One region of the Hydrogenophaga sp. PBL-H3 genome, then DNA from elsewhere that is predicted to be linked to it. Evidence: predicted binding sites of a transcription regulator. Region 1 holds the regulator's gene; the other holds the start of a gene.
What was found. Region 1 encodes sigma-54, which starts transcription at its own class of promoters, with help from an activator protein. Its sites were predicted from a motif close to TGGCANGNAANCTGCTTT; they were not measured.

Region 2: the regulator sigma-54 is predicted to act here: its motif matches at 5,940-5,957, upstream of F9Z44_RS21450 (PEP-CTERM sorting domain-containing protein).

Annotation. Positions count from the first base shown of each region.
Region 1 covers NZ_CP044972.1:452,990-460,126, reverse strand. Annotated here, with positions in the region: gene F9Z44_RS02185 (THUMP domain-containing class I SAM-dependent RNA methyltransferase) at 1-897, opposite strand, end outside; gene rpoN (RNA polymerase factor sigma-54) at 894-2,522, opposite strand; gene lptB (LPS export ABC transporter ATP-binding protein) at 2,632-3,426, opposite strand; gene lptA (lipopolysaccharide transport periplasmic protein LptA) at 3,432-4,067, opposite strand; gene F9Z44_RS02165 (thiol:disulfide interchange protein DsbA/DsbL) at 4,253-4,906, opposite strand; gene F9Z44_RS02160 (SPOR domain-containing protein) at 4,982-5,677, opposite strand; gene argS (arginine--tRNA ligase) at 5,692-7,137, opposite strand, start outside.
Region 2 covers NZ_CP044973.1:178,600-185,736, reverse strand. Annotated here, with positions in the region: gene F9Z44_RS21485 (hypothetical protein) at 120-410, opposite strand; gene F9Z44_RS21480 (hypothetical protein) at 703-1,419, opposite strand; gene F9Z44_RS21475 (hypothetical protein) at 1,416-1,637, opposite strand; gene F9Z44_RS21470 (hypothetical protein) at 1,649-1,972, opposite strand; gene F9Z44_RS21465 (hypothetical protein) at 2,506-3,420, opposite strand; gene F9Z44_RS21460 (hypothetical protein) at 3,849-4,823, opposite strand; partial or broken gene F9Z44_RS21455 (arsenic resistance protein) at 5,138-5,722, shown strand; gene F9Z44_RS21450 (PEP-CTERM sorting domain-containing protein) at 6,055-6,654, shown strand; gene F9Z44_RS21445 (hypothetical protein) at 6,818-7,137, shown strand, end outside.

The DNA.
Region 1 (7,137 bases):
ACCACCGCGCAGCTCGATGGCGTGGGCCACGCCCGCGCGCTCGGCGTTGCGCTGCGCGAAGTCGACCATGCGGAACGACACGTCGCTGCCGAAGACGATGGGTGGATGCCCTTCGGGCCAGTCGCGTTGCTGGCGCTCTGCATCGTCCAGGATGGGTTGCCACACATGCGGCTGGAACGGCAACAGCTTCTCGAACGCGAAGCGGCGCAGAAAACCCGGCGCGATGTTGAGCGCGATCTGCGCGGCCTCGATCACCACCGTGCCGCTGCCGCAGCAGGGGTCGTACAGCGGCACGATGTCGTCCAGCGGCTGGTCGGCGCAGGCGTCCCAGCCGGTGGCGGCGATCATGGCCGCGGCCAGGGTTTCCTTCAGCGGGGCGTCGCCCTTGTCCTCGCGCCAGCCGCGCTTGAACAGCGGCTCACCCGAGGTGTCGATGTACAGGCTCACCGTCTCGGTGGTCAGGTGCACGTAGATGCGCACGTCGGGCCAGGTGGTGTTGACGCTGGGGCGCTCGCCGCGCTTCTCGCGGAAGCGGTCGCAGATCGCGTCTTTCACCTTGAGTGCGGCGAAGTTCAGCGAAGTCAGCGGGCTGTGCTGCGCGGTGATCTCGACCTTGATGGTCTGAGCCGGCGTGAACCAGATCTCCCATGCCACCTCGCTGGCGGCGTGGTACAGGTCTTGTTCAGAGCGGTAGCCACCGTGCCAGAGCTGCACCAGCACGCGCTGCGTGAGGCGGCTGTGCAGGTTCAGGCGCATGGCGTCGCGCCACGAAGCGTTGAGCGCCACACCGCCGCGCGCCTTGTGCGGTGCGTCCACGCCGGTGATGCGCTTCACTTCAGCGGCGAGCATGTCCTCAACGCCGGCGGCGCAGGGCAGGAAAACTTGTAACTGGTTCAAAGCGATTTTCTGAGGTTCGCGGGCGCGATTCGCAGCGCCTCGCGGTACTTCGCCACGGTGCGGCGCGCGCATTCGATGCCCTGTTCGCGCAGCAGATCGGAGAGCTGGTTGTCCGACAGCGGCTTGGCGGCTTCTTCGGCGGCGATGAACTGCTTGAGCAGCGCGCGCACGGCCGTGCTCGACGCGTTGCCACCGGTCTCGGTCCCCAGCGACGAGCCGAAGAAGTACTTGAGCTCGTAGGTGCCGAAGGGCGTGGCCATGTACTTGGCGGTGGTCACGCGGCTGATGGTGGATTCGTGCAGGCCGAGCTCGTCGGCGATCTCACGCAGCACCAGCGGGCGCATGGCGAGTTCGCCGTGCATGAAGAAATTGCGCTGGCGTTCCACGATGGCGCTGGACACGCGCAGGATGGTGTCGAAGCGCTGCTGGATGTTCTTGATGAACCAACGCGCCTCCTGCAGGCGCTGCTGCATGGCGGCGTGGCCGGCCTCGCCGCCGTTGTCGCGTCCACCGCGGTTCTGGCGCATGGCGCTGGCGTACACATCGTGCACGCGCAGGCGGGGCATCACCTCGGGGTTGAGCAGCACCTTGAAGCCGCGGCCAGCGCGCGTGACCAGCACGTCGGGCACGACCACGTTGCGCTCCAGGTCCAGGAAGCGGCGACCCGGCTTGGGTTCCAGCCGCGCAATGAGGCCGAGTGCGGCGCGCACGGTTTCATCGTCCAGGCCGCACAGGTTGCACAGGCGCTTCACATCGCGCTTGGCCACCAACTCCATGGACTGCCCGCAGATGGCCAGGGCCGCGCGCGCCTCGGGCGTGTTGCGCAGTTCCAGGATCTGCAGGCGCAGGCATTCGGCCAGGCTGCGCGCGCCCACACCGGAAGGCTCCATGTGCTGCAGCAGTTGCAGGGCCATGGTCAGGCGCTGCTCCAGCGCCTCGCGTTCTTCCAGACCTTCGTTGGGGTCGTCGGTTTGCACACGTCCCGACAGGGCCTGCCAGGCCGCAGCCAGCTCGGCCAGGCTGTCTTCGATGTAGCCGTCGTCGCTGAGCGATTCGATCAGGAAGTACAGCGCGGCGCGGTCTTCGTCCGAGAGACGCAGGCAGCGCGCCTGGTCATGCAGGTGGTCCTGCAGGCTGATGTGGGCTCGGGCCAGATCGGCAGCGCTCGCGGTGTCGTCGTCGCCCGACGAATTGTTGTTGCGCGCGGGCGCGTCGCCACCCCACTCGCTGTCGTCGGGCGCCATCTCCACCGTGCCGTCGCCCTCCCAGCTCTCTTCCACCGGCGTGGCGCCGTCGAGCTTGCCTTCGATGGCATCGCCTTCGCTGCTGTCGCTGCTCGTGCTGCTGCTCGATTCGGTGCTGGAGAGCATCGGTCCGGGCGCTTCGGGCAGGGCGGCCTCGGCGATCTGCTCGCCCACGCTCACCGGCGCGTCGGTCTGCTCCAGGCCAAACGCTTCGCGCTCGGCCAGGTCTTCGGAGCGTTCGAGGAACGGATTCTCGTCGAGCATTTGCTCGACCTCCTGCGCCATCTCCAGCGTGGAGAGTTGCAGCAGGCGGATGGATTGCTGCAACTGGGGCGTGAGCGCCAGGTGCTGCGAAACCCTGAGTGACAGGCCTTGTTTCATGAAAACGCCAGTGAGCAAACGGCGAGACGATTCGCCGCCGGGCCGCCCCAAGGCGAATCAGCCCCCTCGGGGGGCAGCGAAGTACACGAAGTGACGAGCGTGGGGGTCATCACATCCTGAAATGTTCGCCGAGGTACACGCGGCGCACGTCGGCGTTTTCAACGATCTCGGCCGGCGTGCCGCTGGTGAGCACGTGGCCGTCGTTGATGATGTAGGCGCGGTCGCAGATACCCAAGGTCTCGCGCACGTTGTGGTCGGTGATGAGCACGCCGATGCCGCGCGACTTGAGGAAACCGATGATGCGCTGGATCTCGATCACGGCGATCGGGTCGATGCCGGCGAAGGGCTCGTCGAGCAGGATGAAGCGCGGATTGGTGGCGAGCGCCCGGGCGATCTCGACCCGGCGGCGCTCACCGCCCGACAGGGCAGGCGCGGGCGAGTCGCGCAGGTGGTCCACGTGCAGGTCCTTGAGCAACTCGTCGAGGCGGGCCTCGATGGCGGCCTTGCTCAGCGCCTTGCCGGCCTCGTCCTGCTGCAGTTCCAGCACGGCGCGCACGTTGTCGGCCACGTTGAGCTTGCGAAAGATCGATGCCTCCTGCGGCAGGTAGCCCAGGCCCAGGCGCGCGCGGCGGTGGATGGGCAGGTCCTGGATGGCCTGACCATCGAGCAGGATCGTTCCGGCGTCCGAACGCAGCAGGCCCACCAGCATGTAGAACGAGGTGGTCTTGCCCGCGCCGTTGGGCCCCAGAAGGCCGACGACCTCACCCTTGAAGACCGCGAGCGACACGTCCTTGACCACCTTGCGGCTGCCATAGGCCTTTTGCAGTCCCTGGGCCTCCAGCCGACTGAGATCGGGGGCGGTCGTCGGGCGCTTGCCCGGGCTCAGCGCCTGCGCCGAAGGCATCGCCGTCACTGCTGGCCCTCGCCAAGCTGGTTGCTGGGCCGCAGATTGGCTGGCGGCGCCGGTTTGGGAGCGGGAGTGCCATCCTTGGGCACGGGTGTGAGCATGGCGCGCACGCGGCCGGTGGGGTTGTTGGGGGTGCGGCTGGCCACGCCGCCGTCCACCGTGAAGACGTCGGTGGTGTTGTTGTAGACGATCACGCTGCCGGTGGTTTCGTCGTTGAGCTGGGTGCCCTTGAAGCGCTTGAGCACCGCATCGCCCACGAACCGGACGGAGTCGGCCTGGCTGTCGTATTCGATGCGCTGGGCCGTGCCTTCAATGAATTCGTCCACGCCGTCGCGCTTCTGGCGGAAAAACCCCGGGCTGCCGTTGACGATGCCGAACTGATGGCCCTGGGCATCCTGGCGCACCTCGACCTTGGCGCCCCGGATGACGATGGTGCCCTTGGTGATCACCACGTTGCCCGTGAAGATGCTGGTCTGGCGCGCGTCGTCGTAGCGCAGGGCATCGGCCTCGGCATTGAGTGGCAGGGTGCGGTCGGCTTTTTCGGCTTGTGCTGCGCTGGTCAGCAACAGACCCACCACCAGGCAGGCGCCCGGCCAGTACGACCGGCGGAAGAAGAGGTTGGGCAAGGTGGAGTGCATGGAGTTTTAGGGCACGAAACTTGCATTCATTGTAACGACGGGATGAAGGCTGCAAGGGCCCGAGAACTGCTTTACCCACTCTTTTCTCGCATCCTCTCAGGAATGCCGGGCGCCGGTCGCGCCACGAGCGTTCGCGCCAAAGACAAAGCCCGCCGAAGCGGGCTTTGTCCCTTGAAAGACGCGACTCAGGCCTTGCGGGCCGCTTCGACGATCAGTGCATCGGCCACCACCAGGGTGCGGGGGCCCTGACCATTCACATAAAAGCGCCCGGCCACGCCCAGCGACGGCGTGCCTTCGACGTTGTAGGCCTCCTGCAGCTGGGTGGCCTTGGCCGCCAGTCCCACCGCCGCACCGTTGTAGAACTCGTTGAAACGGGCCATGTCCACCCCGCCCTGCTTGTCGATCCAGGCGGTGATGGCGGGCTGGGTGGTGAGCGGCTGGCGGTCGACGTGGATCGCCTGAAACACCTTGCCGTGCAGCCGGTCCACCAGCTTCATGGCTTCGAGCGTGAAGTACAGGCGCTGCATGGGCACAAAAGCGGCGCTGAAGGCCACCGGCACGCGCCGCACGTTCACGTTGGCCGGTTTCTTTTTGGCCCACTCGTCGAAAGCGGGTTCGAAATTGAAGCAATGGATGCAGCTGTAGGCAAAGAACTCGACCACCTCGACCTGGCTGGCCGGACTCTCCACGGGCGCCGGGCGGCCCAGGCGGATGAAATCGGTGCCTTCCTTGGGCGCCACGCGCTGGGCCAGCGCGGGCGTGAGCGTCAGGCCGCCGGTGGCGGCCAGGGCGGTGGTGCCAGCGGCCAGCAAGGACCGGGAAAAATCGCGACGTTGCATGAAATCAAACTCCTTGATAAGGCTTGCTTGGGGCGGGCATGGCGTTGAAAGTTCCCGGCTGGCCTGCGCAGTGGTTCAGCGTTGCACGCGCACCAGCGCCGCTTCGACACCGTTGGCCTGCAGCTGCTCCTGGGTGAGGTCGGCCATGGCCTTCTGGTTGAACGGGCCCACGCGCACGCGGTACACGGTTCGGCCCGACTGTTCGCGCTCGGTCACATCGGCATTGATGCCCAGCATGGCGAGCTTGGCGCGCTGGGCTTCAGCATCTTCGGGCGAGCGAAACGCGCCGGCCTGCACGAAGTAGGTGAATGGGTCAGCGCCGGGCGCCGGTGCAGCCGCCGCGGTGGCGGGCGCGGCCGCCGGTGGCGTGCCCAGCTTGGACTGGACCAGCTCGCCCAGCGGATCGGTCGCTGGCTTGCTCCCGGCGGCCGGCACCGGGGGCAGGCCCTTGCCGTCGGCCGGCGGCACCACGATGGCGCCAGCAGCCCCGGGTGCGACCGCCGCCGCTGGCGGGGCCGCAGGAGCCGGGGTCGGCGCCGTGGCGGCATCGCCATTGAGCACCTTGTTGGGGTTCCAGCCTTTGTTGCGCTCGGCTTCCAGCGCGTCCTGTCCAGCGTTGCGCGACACATTGCGGTCGACAAACGGGATCGGCACGCGCGTGACGTAGACCGCCACCGCGAGCGCAATGCCCAGCCCCACCAGCAGACCCACCACAAGGCCGATCAGGGTGCCGCCGAGCGAACTGCGGGATTGCACAGGTTTCTTTTTCATTGCGTGTCTTGCCATCACATTTTCTGCGGGGCACTCACGCCCAGCACAGCCAAACCATTGTGCAGCACCTGTGCGGTGGCCGCGACCAGGGCCAGGCGCGCGTTCTTCACCGCCAGGTCGTCCACCAGGATGCGCTCGGCGTCGTAGTAGCTGTGGTAACTGGCGGCGAGCTCGCGCAGGTAGAAGGTCACGTCGTGCGGTGCGAAGTCGCGCGCGGCGTCGCTGAGCATGGCGGGGTACTTGGCCAGCAGCAGCATGAGGGTCTGGGCGGGCGCACTGTCCAGCGCGGAGAGGTCGGCGTCTTTCAAGGTGTTCACATCACCACCCCAGCTGACCAGCACCGAGCAGATGCGCGCGTGCGCGTACTGCACGTAATAGACCGGGTTGTCGTTGTTCTTCTGCACCGCGAGGTCCACGTCGAAGGTGTATTCGGTGTCGGGCTTGCGGCTGAGCAGAAAGAAGCGCACCGCGTCCTTGCTGGTCCATTCGATCAGGTCGCGCAGTGTCACGTAGCTGCCGGCGCGCTTGCTGATCTTGACCTCCTCGCCACCCCTGACCACCCGCACCATGGTGTGCAGCACGTAGTCGGGGTAGCCCTGGGGGATGCCCACGTTGGCCGCCTGCAGGCCGGCGCGCACCCGGGCAATGGTGCCGTGGTGGTCGGTGCCCTGGATGTTGATCACCTTGGTGAAGCCGCGCTCCCACTTGGCGATGTGGTACGCCACGTCGGGCACGAAGTAGGTGAACGAGCCGTCGGACTTGCGCATCACGCGGTCCTTGTCGTCGCCGTAGTCGGTGCTCCTGAGCCACAGCGCGCCGTCCTGCTCGTAGGTCTTGCCGGCCTCGATCAGTTTCTGCACCGTGGATTCGACGCGCCCGCTGGTGTACAGGCTGGACTCCAGGTAGTAGTGGTCGAACTTGACCGCAAAGGCCTGCAAGTCCAGGTCCTGTTCATGGCGCAGGTAGGCCACCGCAAACTGGCGCATGCCATCGAGGTCGTCGATGTCGCCGCTGGCGGTGAACGCGCGGTCGTCGGCTGTGACGGTTTTCTTTGCCAGGAAGTCGGCCGCGATGTCGGCGATGTAGGCGCCGTTGTAGGCGTTATCAGGCCACTGCGGATCACCAGGCTTGAAGCCTTGCGCGCGCAGGTGGGTGGAGGTGCCCAGCGTGGCGATCTGCACACCCGCGTCGTTGTAATAGAACTCGCGGTGCACGCTCCAGCCCTGGGTCTGGAACAGGCTGCAGATGGCGTCGCCCAGCGCGGCCTGGCGGCCGTGGCCCACGTGCAGCGGGCCGGTGGGGTTGGCCGACACGAACTCCACCATCAGCTTCTGGCCGTTGGGCTCGGCCATGCCGAAGCGCGCGCCCGAGGCGAGCACCTCGCGCACGATCTGCTGCTTGGCCGATGGTTTGAGGCGGATGTTGATGAAGCCGGGACCGGCGATGTCGATGTCGGACAC
Region 2 (7,137 bases), on a different replicon from region 1:
CATCGGTCAACTCCTGAGGGATGACCATTGTTCGTTCAGCGAGGGGGTTTTGTCGCGTGATCGGGGTCAGTTGTGCTGTGCGGCACAGGCCTCTCCTGTTGTTGCCACCTCCCGCGCCGTCAGTCCCACGCGAGGTGCTTGCCGATGCGACCGAACGCGCTGCGCAAGCGTTGGCGGATGGACTTGAATCGGTTGCGTCGGATGGCCAGGCGCCTCAGCTCGTGGACGGCCTTGGTGGTGCGATCCAGTATGTCGGGCAGCTTGGCCGGGTCGAGGGCGTTTTCTGCCACGGCCGTGTTGACCACGGCGCCCAGGTAGCGCAGGTTGGCGGCCAGTTTGCGGGGCAGTGGTGGGCGCACGCTGTCGACCTTGGAGTGCATGCCGCGTCCGCGCGCTTGGAAGTCTTGCACCAGGATGTGCTCGATGCGCAATGTCAGCCGCGCAGCTGCACCCAATGTGGCTCGCCCCCCTGTGCGCCCGGGCGCTGATTTTGCGAACGATTTGATGCTTTCGACTTGTGCCCCCACCTGCAGGGGTTCGTCGTTTGCGCAATCCAGGTCCTGCGTGCCATCACGCAGAGCGGCTTCGTAAATCTCTGCGATGGTCAGTTCTGGTGGAGTTCTCGGTCGCCGGCGATTGTTCGCTGGGTGAAGGGAACGGGCATGCATGGTTCTGGGCCTGCGTCGTTTGGCGGGGTGGTGATCAGAGCGAGTGCAGGCGTGCCAGTGCGCGCGTGCTCGTGCTGGGCTGGTGCGCAACGAGCTGCTCGGACTGCGTGTGGAGCCGCTGCCCCATGTTCTGGAGAAGGGCCTTGCGCATCGCAGCCTCGAGGCCGGGGTGTTCGTTGAACAGGACCTGCAGCGTGGTGAAGCCGATGAACCAAACGCTTGCCTGGCTCGAACTCACCCGAATGGTGGAGCCTGCTGTGCGCGGCAGAAGCTCGCCCATGATGAATTGCTCATCGCCGATGACCGTGCCAGCCTGTCGGGTCAGCGTGGCCAAACCGGGGCGGGACTCACTGGCCTCGCCATGGGTGATCACATGCAAGCCCTCAAAGGTGGCGTTGCGGCGCTGCACCACTTGGCCCAACTCCAGATTGCTGGTGCTGCCCGCGGGCTCGATCAGGGCCCAGTGCTCGCGATTCAGGCCGGGGATGGGTGACTTTTCCGCACCCTTGCGCACCAGGTAGGCTTCACGCCACCCCGCCAGCGCTTTCTTCAGCATGGCAGAACCTGGGATGAGGGTCCACAGGCAGGCAGTGGTCACCGCCCTCAGTCCGGGCGTGTCCTCACCGCTCAGCGCGGCCAGCGACATGTAGCCGGTGGCCACCAGGATGTAGGCGGCCGGCACCACGGTGGTCATGGCCTTCGCGAACGAGTCCAGTTCCAGAAATCGGGCGAATGGGGTTGAGGGCTTCATGGAGCAGCCTTTTTGATGGACGGAGAGGCCAGCTCGGAGAGCGGCACCTTGCAAACGTGCTTCCATGCGCCGGCGGCAAAAATCTCCTGAACATCGTTGCCGTGCATCAGCACGAATGCCCCGTCATCCACGAAGCAACCGTGATAGCCGGTGAACGCTCGGTGCTCGCCTGACGTGAAGGTCAGCAAGATGGCGTGACTGCCTTCGTCCACGTGCATGAAGGTTGGAGTCATCGTTTGCTGGTCCTGATCGAGAGGGACGATGCGCCGGCGCGCGGCGCGAGATGTGGCGCTCGTAGCAGGTGGGCGAGCAGCCCGGTTCGGTAGACGCCGACGAAGCTGGTGATGGCGAAGCCGATCTGCTGCACGATCAGGCCGTGGTGCCCATTGAGAAGTGCGAAAACAATCGTCAGCCCGTTGGCAAAGAGGTAGATCAGGAAGCCCCAGGGCGAGATGCGCGTGTTCACACACAGCAGGGCTGCGCCGAGCAGACTCACCACCGTGGCGCTCCACTCGAAAACCTCACTCAACAGGGTCGTGTTGATCTCTTGCATGAAGGACAGATGGGTGGGACTTCTTGGCTTCTGGCATCCGTGCTGGATGTCGCCTTTGAATCTAAGGCCCGCCCGCCCGGGTGAGCCCTGGACATCGCACCCAAACGCATGCGTTGGAGCCCTGTTGCATGCCGTCCTTGTGCTCAATGCCCCACTGACCCGAAGCCAGTTGGTCTGCTGCTGGGGAGCGCTCAAGCCTGTGGTTCAGGGGAGATCGCGCATTCTGGTGAGGTTCTCCGGCAGTGCCATGTCTTCGCCGAGACCGCTACGCACGCGCATGCAAGCTGCGCAATCTGTAGCGTCGTCTGTCTCGCTCCAGCTGCTGAACACCCCCCGAGGGGAGCCCCCGCACAAGGCCTTGGCTGTGGCGCCCAAGTGCTTGGGCCAAAGGTGAACCACCATGCCGATGGACACGGGCGGTGCATCGCCGCGCGGAGCGCTGCTCATGCGGGCTGAGACGAGTTGCTGATGCACTTCGCCTTGCTCGGTGGACGTCTCATCCCCCCGGTCAAGGATTGCAAAGCGGTCTGTGCTCATCCAGCGGCGGAGGGGTTGATTTCGGCTAGCTTGGTGCGGGCCACGCGCGCCAGGTGAGTGAGGTCCACACCATGGCGGCGGAAGTAGGCCAGCGCCCATGCGCGCACGCCGGATTCTTTGGCCAGACGCGTGACCAGCGTTTTTTCGCGAGCCACGAGCCTTGCGATGACCTCTGTCTCGTGCAAGTCGAGTATCTGCAGCGCCATCTCCATGAAGGGGTCGCTGGCCATCGGACGAAGGTCTGCGTAGGTGAGCGTGCGGACCAACTGCCCGCTGGCTGGGCCGCTGCCTGTGTGGTCTGCGCCCTTGCGCGCGGCTTCGAAGAAGCATTCCAGCCGGGCGGGGTCACAGGGCACATGCGCTTGAGTGCTGAGCATCCAGCTCAACTTGAGCGCGATCTGCGCGGCTTGCAACGTGCCCAGCGGCTGGCCGTCGACGGTGCAGGAGCTCAAGCCCCCTTCGTTGAGACTGCACACCACCGTGGTGGCCAATCCCTGCCCGTTGTGGTGTGGCACGACGAACGCGAGGTGCACAGCGGCGGCCGTGTCGACAAATGGGTTGGCCGGGCCACAGTAGTTGGCGCGCATCTCGACAACCTGCCGCAGTGAGCTGGACATGAGGTCGTGCAGCCCCTCGGTCCAGTCCATCGCCCGCGTCAGATCAACCTGGTGGATCTCGAACTCTTTGACCCAGGTGGGCACCAGCAGAAAACCCATCACTGGCGCTGGTCGCTCAGTCGTGCGCCGGCCGGGCACTTGGGCATGTAGTTGCGCCAGTCGGCTGAGCAGGTTGCCGTAGATGATCATCTCACGGCGAAGTGAGTGTGGACCGGGGGTGCCGGTGTCAGGTTCGGTGGCGTGGCGCGGGCGCAGGTGCTGGGTGGCCTGCAGGCAGTAGCCCTGAATTGCCATTGGGAAAAGGCTGCTGCCTGGGGCATTCCAACGCGCATTTGGCTCGACATGTGCGCGGCGCGAGAGGCTTTGTTCAATGAACTCAGAAGCTGTCGCGAAAACCGGTGAAGCGTAGCCACCGCTTTCGATCCGCGCTGCGCGCGTGCGCTTGTCAATCTGACCCGTGAGTTCATCGGCCGGTACGTTCGGTTGCGACTGCAGGTTCTTGCCGTGAGGAGATGTCATGCCACTGTGCCTTCAAATGGAAACCTGCAGGCGGCATGCCTTTTGGGAGGCGTGACCTTCTGCACGAAAGCATTCAAAGATAGGTCCCACAAAGCCCCAGCGGTGCGAGCCAAATGACCGAAAACCATGCGTTGGTTTGAGTTACTCACTCCGAGGCATCTGTTCTGTTCGTATTTCTCCGGTCAACGATCACCAAGACTGGGTCAGCGCCAGAAGAATTCGATGCTCCCGGGGCTGCGTGTCTGTCGCTCCATCCACACCTGCAGGCCCGGGTCGCTGGGCGGCTGCGACTGCGTGCCAACCCGTGAGCACATGACGCCGGTGTAGACCACCATCTGGGTTTCGAACAGCCCGACCATGGCCTTGTGCACGTCTGGGTCGGTGTTGGAGCGCTGCAGCGTGAGAGAGTCGTACTGGGCGCTGAGCATGGTGCACAACTCGCTCATTGGGTCTGTGTGTTCCCTTTCCATCGGGCTCAGCGTGTTTCTGCCTGAGGTTTCGATAATCTCGAACTTGGTGGGAGAGGTTCGCGCAATCGCGGTGGCATACACAGCCTGGAGATGAACTTCGGTGCGAACGTCAACGACGCATTGGTGGCCACGGGCATAGCACAGGTGGGCGAACGCCGCCGCAGCTTGCGCCGCCTTGGTCCCGGGAAACTGCTGCTGCCACAGGCCGTTGCTGTGGATCGTTGTCAGCCACTCACCACGGTCATTGCACGAGATCACCACATGCAGGTTGAGCTCGGCGGCCGATCCTTGCAGCACTGGGAGGGCAATGTGCACATCGCGGTAGCCCTTCGCTTCGATCAGGGGCAGTGTTTGCTGCAGCGCGATCTCATGCTCCAGCAGGCGGACGATGTCAAACCGCTTGAGCACCTCATCCATGTTGATGATCTTCACGCAGTAGTCCCCCAGCCAGTAGGGGGTGATCATCACGGCCGTGAATTCGGGCTTGAGCAGGGTTTTGGGATCGAGCGAGCCATCGGTGTGGATGGCGCCTTCCAGGCACTGCTGAATGAAGTTAAGCCGCATGGTGCGCCGGCGGCGTGAGAGGGCAATGCCCAGGGGACTGTAGAGCGCGCTGGCGTGCTTGAGCCCCTTGGCCTTGAAGTGGCTCACGCCGCAGGCCGTTGGCAATATGTGCAGTTCGGACTCGCTGTTCGTGCAGGACCGCATCACGGTGATCAAGGCCTGCGCAATCTCGCTTTCATCTTTTGTGCGGTGTGAGTTGCGTATTTCGGTCGCTGCTGGACACTCAGTTCGGCTACTTGTGGACAGCGGGAGCGTTAGGACCTGGACAGCCGGATCGGCTCTCTTGGACACGCGCAATTTGATGCAGCTAGGCGTCGATCCTGCGGCTCCCAGTTGCGATGTAGGTTGGCCAGGCGGGTGCGAGGCCGGCTAGACTTCTGCAATCGGCCATCAGGAGTCGTTCGGGTCGGGCGGCTCTGTACAGCCGCGGCCGCCGCAACAGCGCGGCCAGCTGCTGCATGCTGCATGAACCCCAGCGAGCTCATAACCAGGTGCGTCGTCCCTTCGCGCTAGGGCGTCTTGAGCTTGAGCTCCACCTGACCGGCGGCGTTGAGCTGCACCCGTCGTCGGAGAGCGCCGGCCGCGTGAGACCCGTACAGGCGCTCGGGCAGATGGAGATCGCGCAGGTCAACCTGCTGATCTGAGTGGTGATCATCCCGGTGCTGATAAAGGTGGACTTCGGCGACCTTCATGGGGTGCGCCGCCACTGGCGCGGCATCGGGGTCAAGCTGTTCGTCAACTGGGCCGTCAAGCCCATCTCGATGGCGCTGCTGGGCTGGCTCTTCGTGCGCCACCTGCTGGCGCACCAACTCGACAGCCGTGTCGCCGGCCTGATCCTGCTGGCCGCCGCGCACTGCACGGCGATGGTCTTCCTCTGGAGCCGGCCGACGAACGCGGATCCACTCTTCACGCCCAGCCAGGTGGCGCTGAACGACACGATCATGGTGCTCGCCTTCGCGCCGATCGTCGAGCTGCTGCTCGGCCTGTCGTCGGGCGCCGTGGTCGGCGTGCAGATCGAGGTGCCGGTGATGCTGCTGGTGGTGCGCGTGGTCAACCGCTTCCGGGGCTGGTACTAGGCCGGGGCCATGGCAACGGCCGTGAAGCGACGTTCGGTCCGCGGCGTCTGAACCGGCCGCGTCGGGACAACGGGTCCCGACGCGGCCCGGCGATGTAAATAAATGTGTCGACTTTTCTTACAGATCGTCAGTCACGCCGAAGAAATCCCTGTTAAGTCATTGTTATTGTTGATGTTATTTGGATCGGCACAAATTGTGCTTTGTTGATCCAAGGTGACCGTGCACGGGCCGCAAGTGTGGCAGTGTCGCTCGCCCGGTATCGGCTTCAGATTCAATTCATTACCGGAAAGGTTCACTCCGTGTCGAAGACATTATTGAAGATTGGCTTGTCCTGCGCGCTGGCACTGGGCGGTGCCGCCCAGGCCGATGTCGTGTACCAGATCCAGAACGGCAAGTTGCAAAGTGCTACCGGCTTGATCATCAACAGCGAACAGTACCGCGTGACGTTCGGAAACTCATGCGCGTCGATGTTTGCCGGCTGCGATCAAAGCCTGTTCGACTTCACGACGTCGGCCGACGCGATGGTCGCGATGAATGCCGTGTTCGCCCAGGTGCTCGTCGACAATGTGGTGGTGGACGGCACCACCTACAACTTCGACACCCGGCCCGAACTGGTCAACAGCTGCGACCGGGGCGGCTTTTGCGAGATGTGGATCCCCTATCTGGATGCGGGCAATGGCAACGCCACATCGGCCTGGTTCGTGAATACGTCCAGCATCGACTATCTGGGGAGCGCAAATTACACGGTCTTCAAGGCGTACGGCGACTCCCAAGACTACATGGCGTTCATGGACTTCGAGAAGGTTGTCGTCAACGGCGTGCCCGAACCGGGATCGCTTGCGCTGTTGGGCATCGCCCTGGCGGGGCTGGGTCTCGCTCGGAAGCGCGCCGCGGGCTGATCTGCGGGCGGCGCTTTCGAGCCTGATGGGGGCCCAAACGAGCGGGCCCGTGCATCACGGTCCACCCGGAAGGCGGGGCGCAGGTTGCGGCCAGAGTATGGCTGAAGTACCGTCCATTCCCGTGCCACCGGGTGTCCGGACTGATCTCGAGCGTCGCGACCTGATGCACAACGCCCCCTGCATGGCCGGCGCCTGGGCCGCCGCCGGCACGCTGCCGGCCGTGGCTGGCACGCCGCGCAGCTTCGCGCCCTCGCTGCTGATGGACGACCGCGGCGACCCGCTCCAGGCGGAGACGCTGCAGCCCGGCGAGGCCTGGCTGTTCAACTACCCCGTTCGACGCCTCGCCGGCCGGGATCGCGCCGCAGGGCAGCATCGTCGCGTTCTCGGCGATCTGCAGTTACTAACCAGTGTACCCGACGGAGATGAGCAGCTTCATCGGGCTGCGCAAGGGCGTGGGCATCCGACAGTTGTCACTCCAGGGGC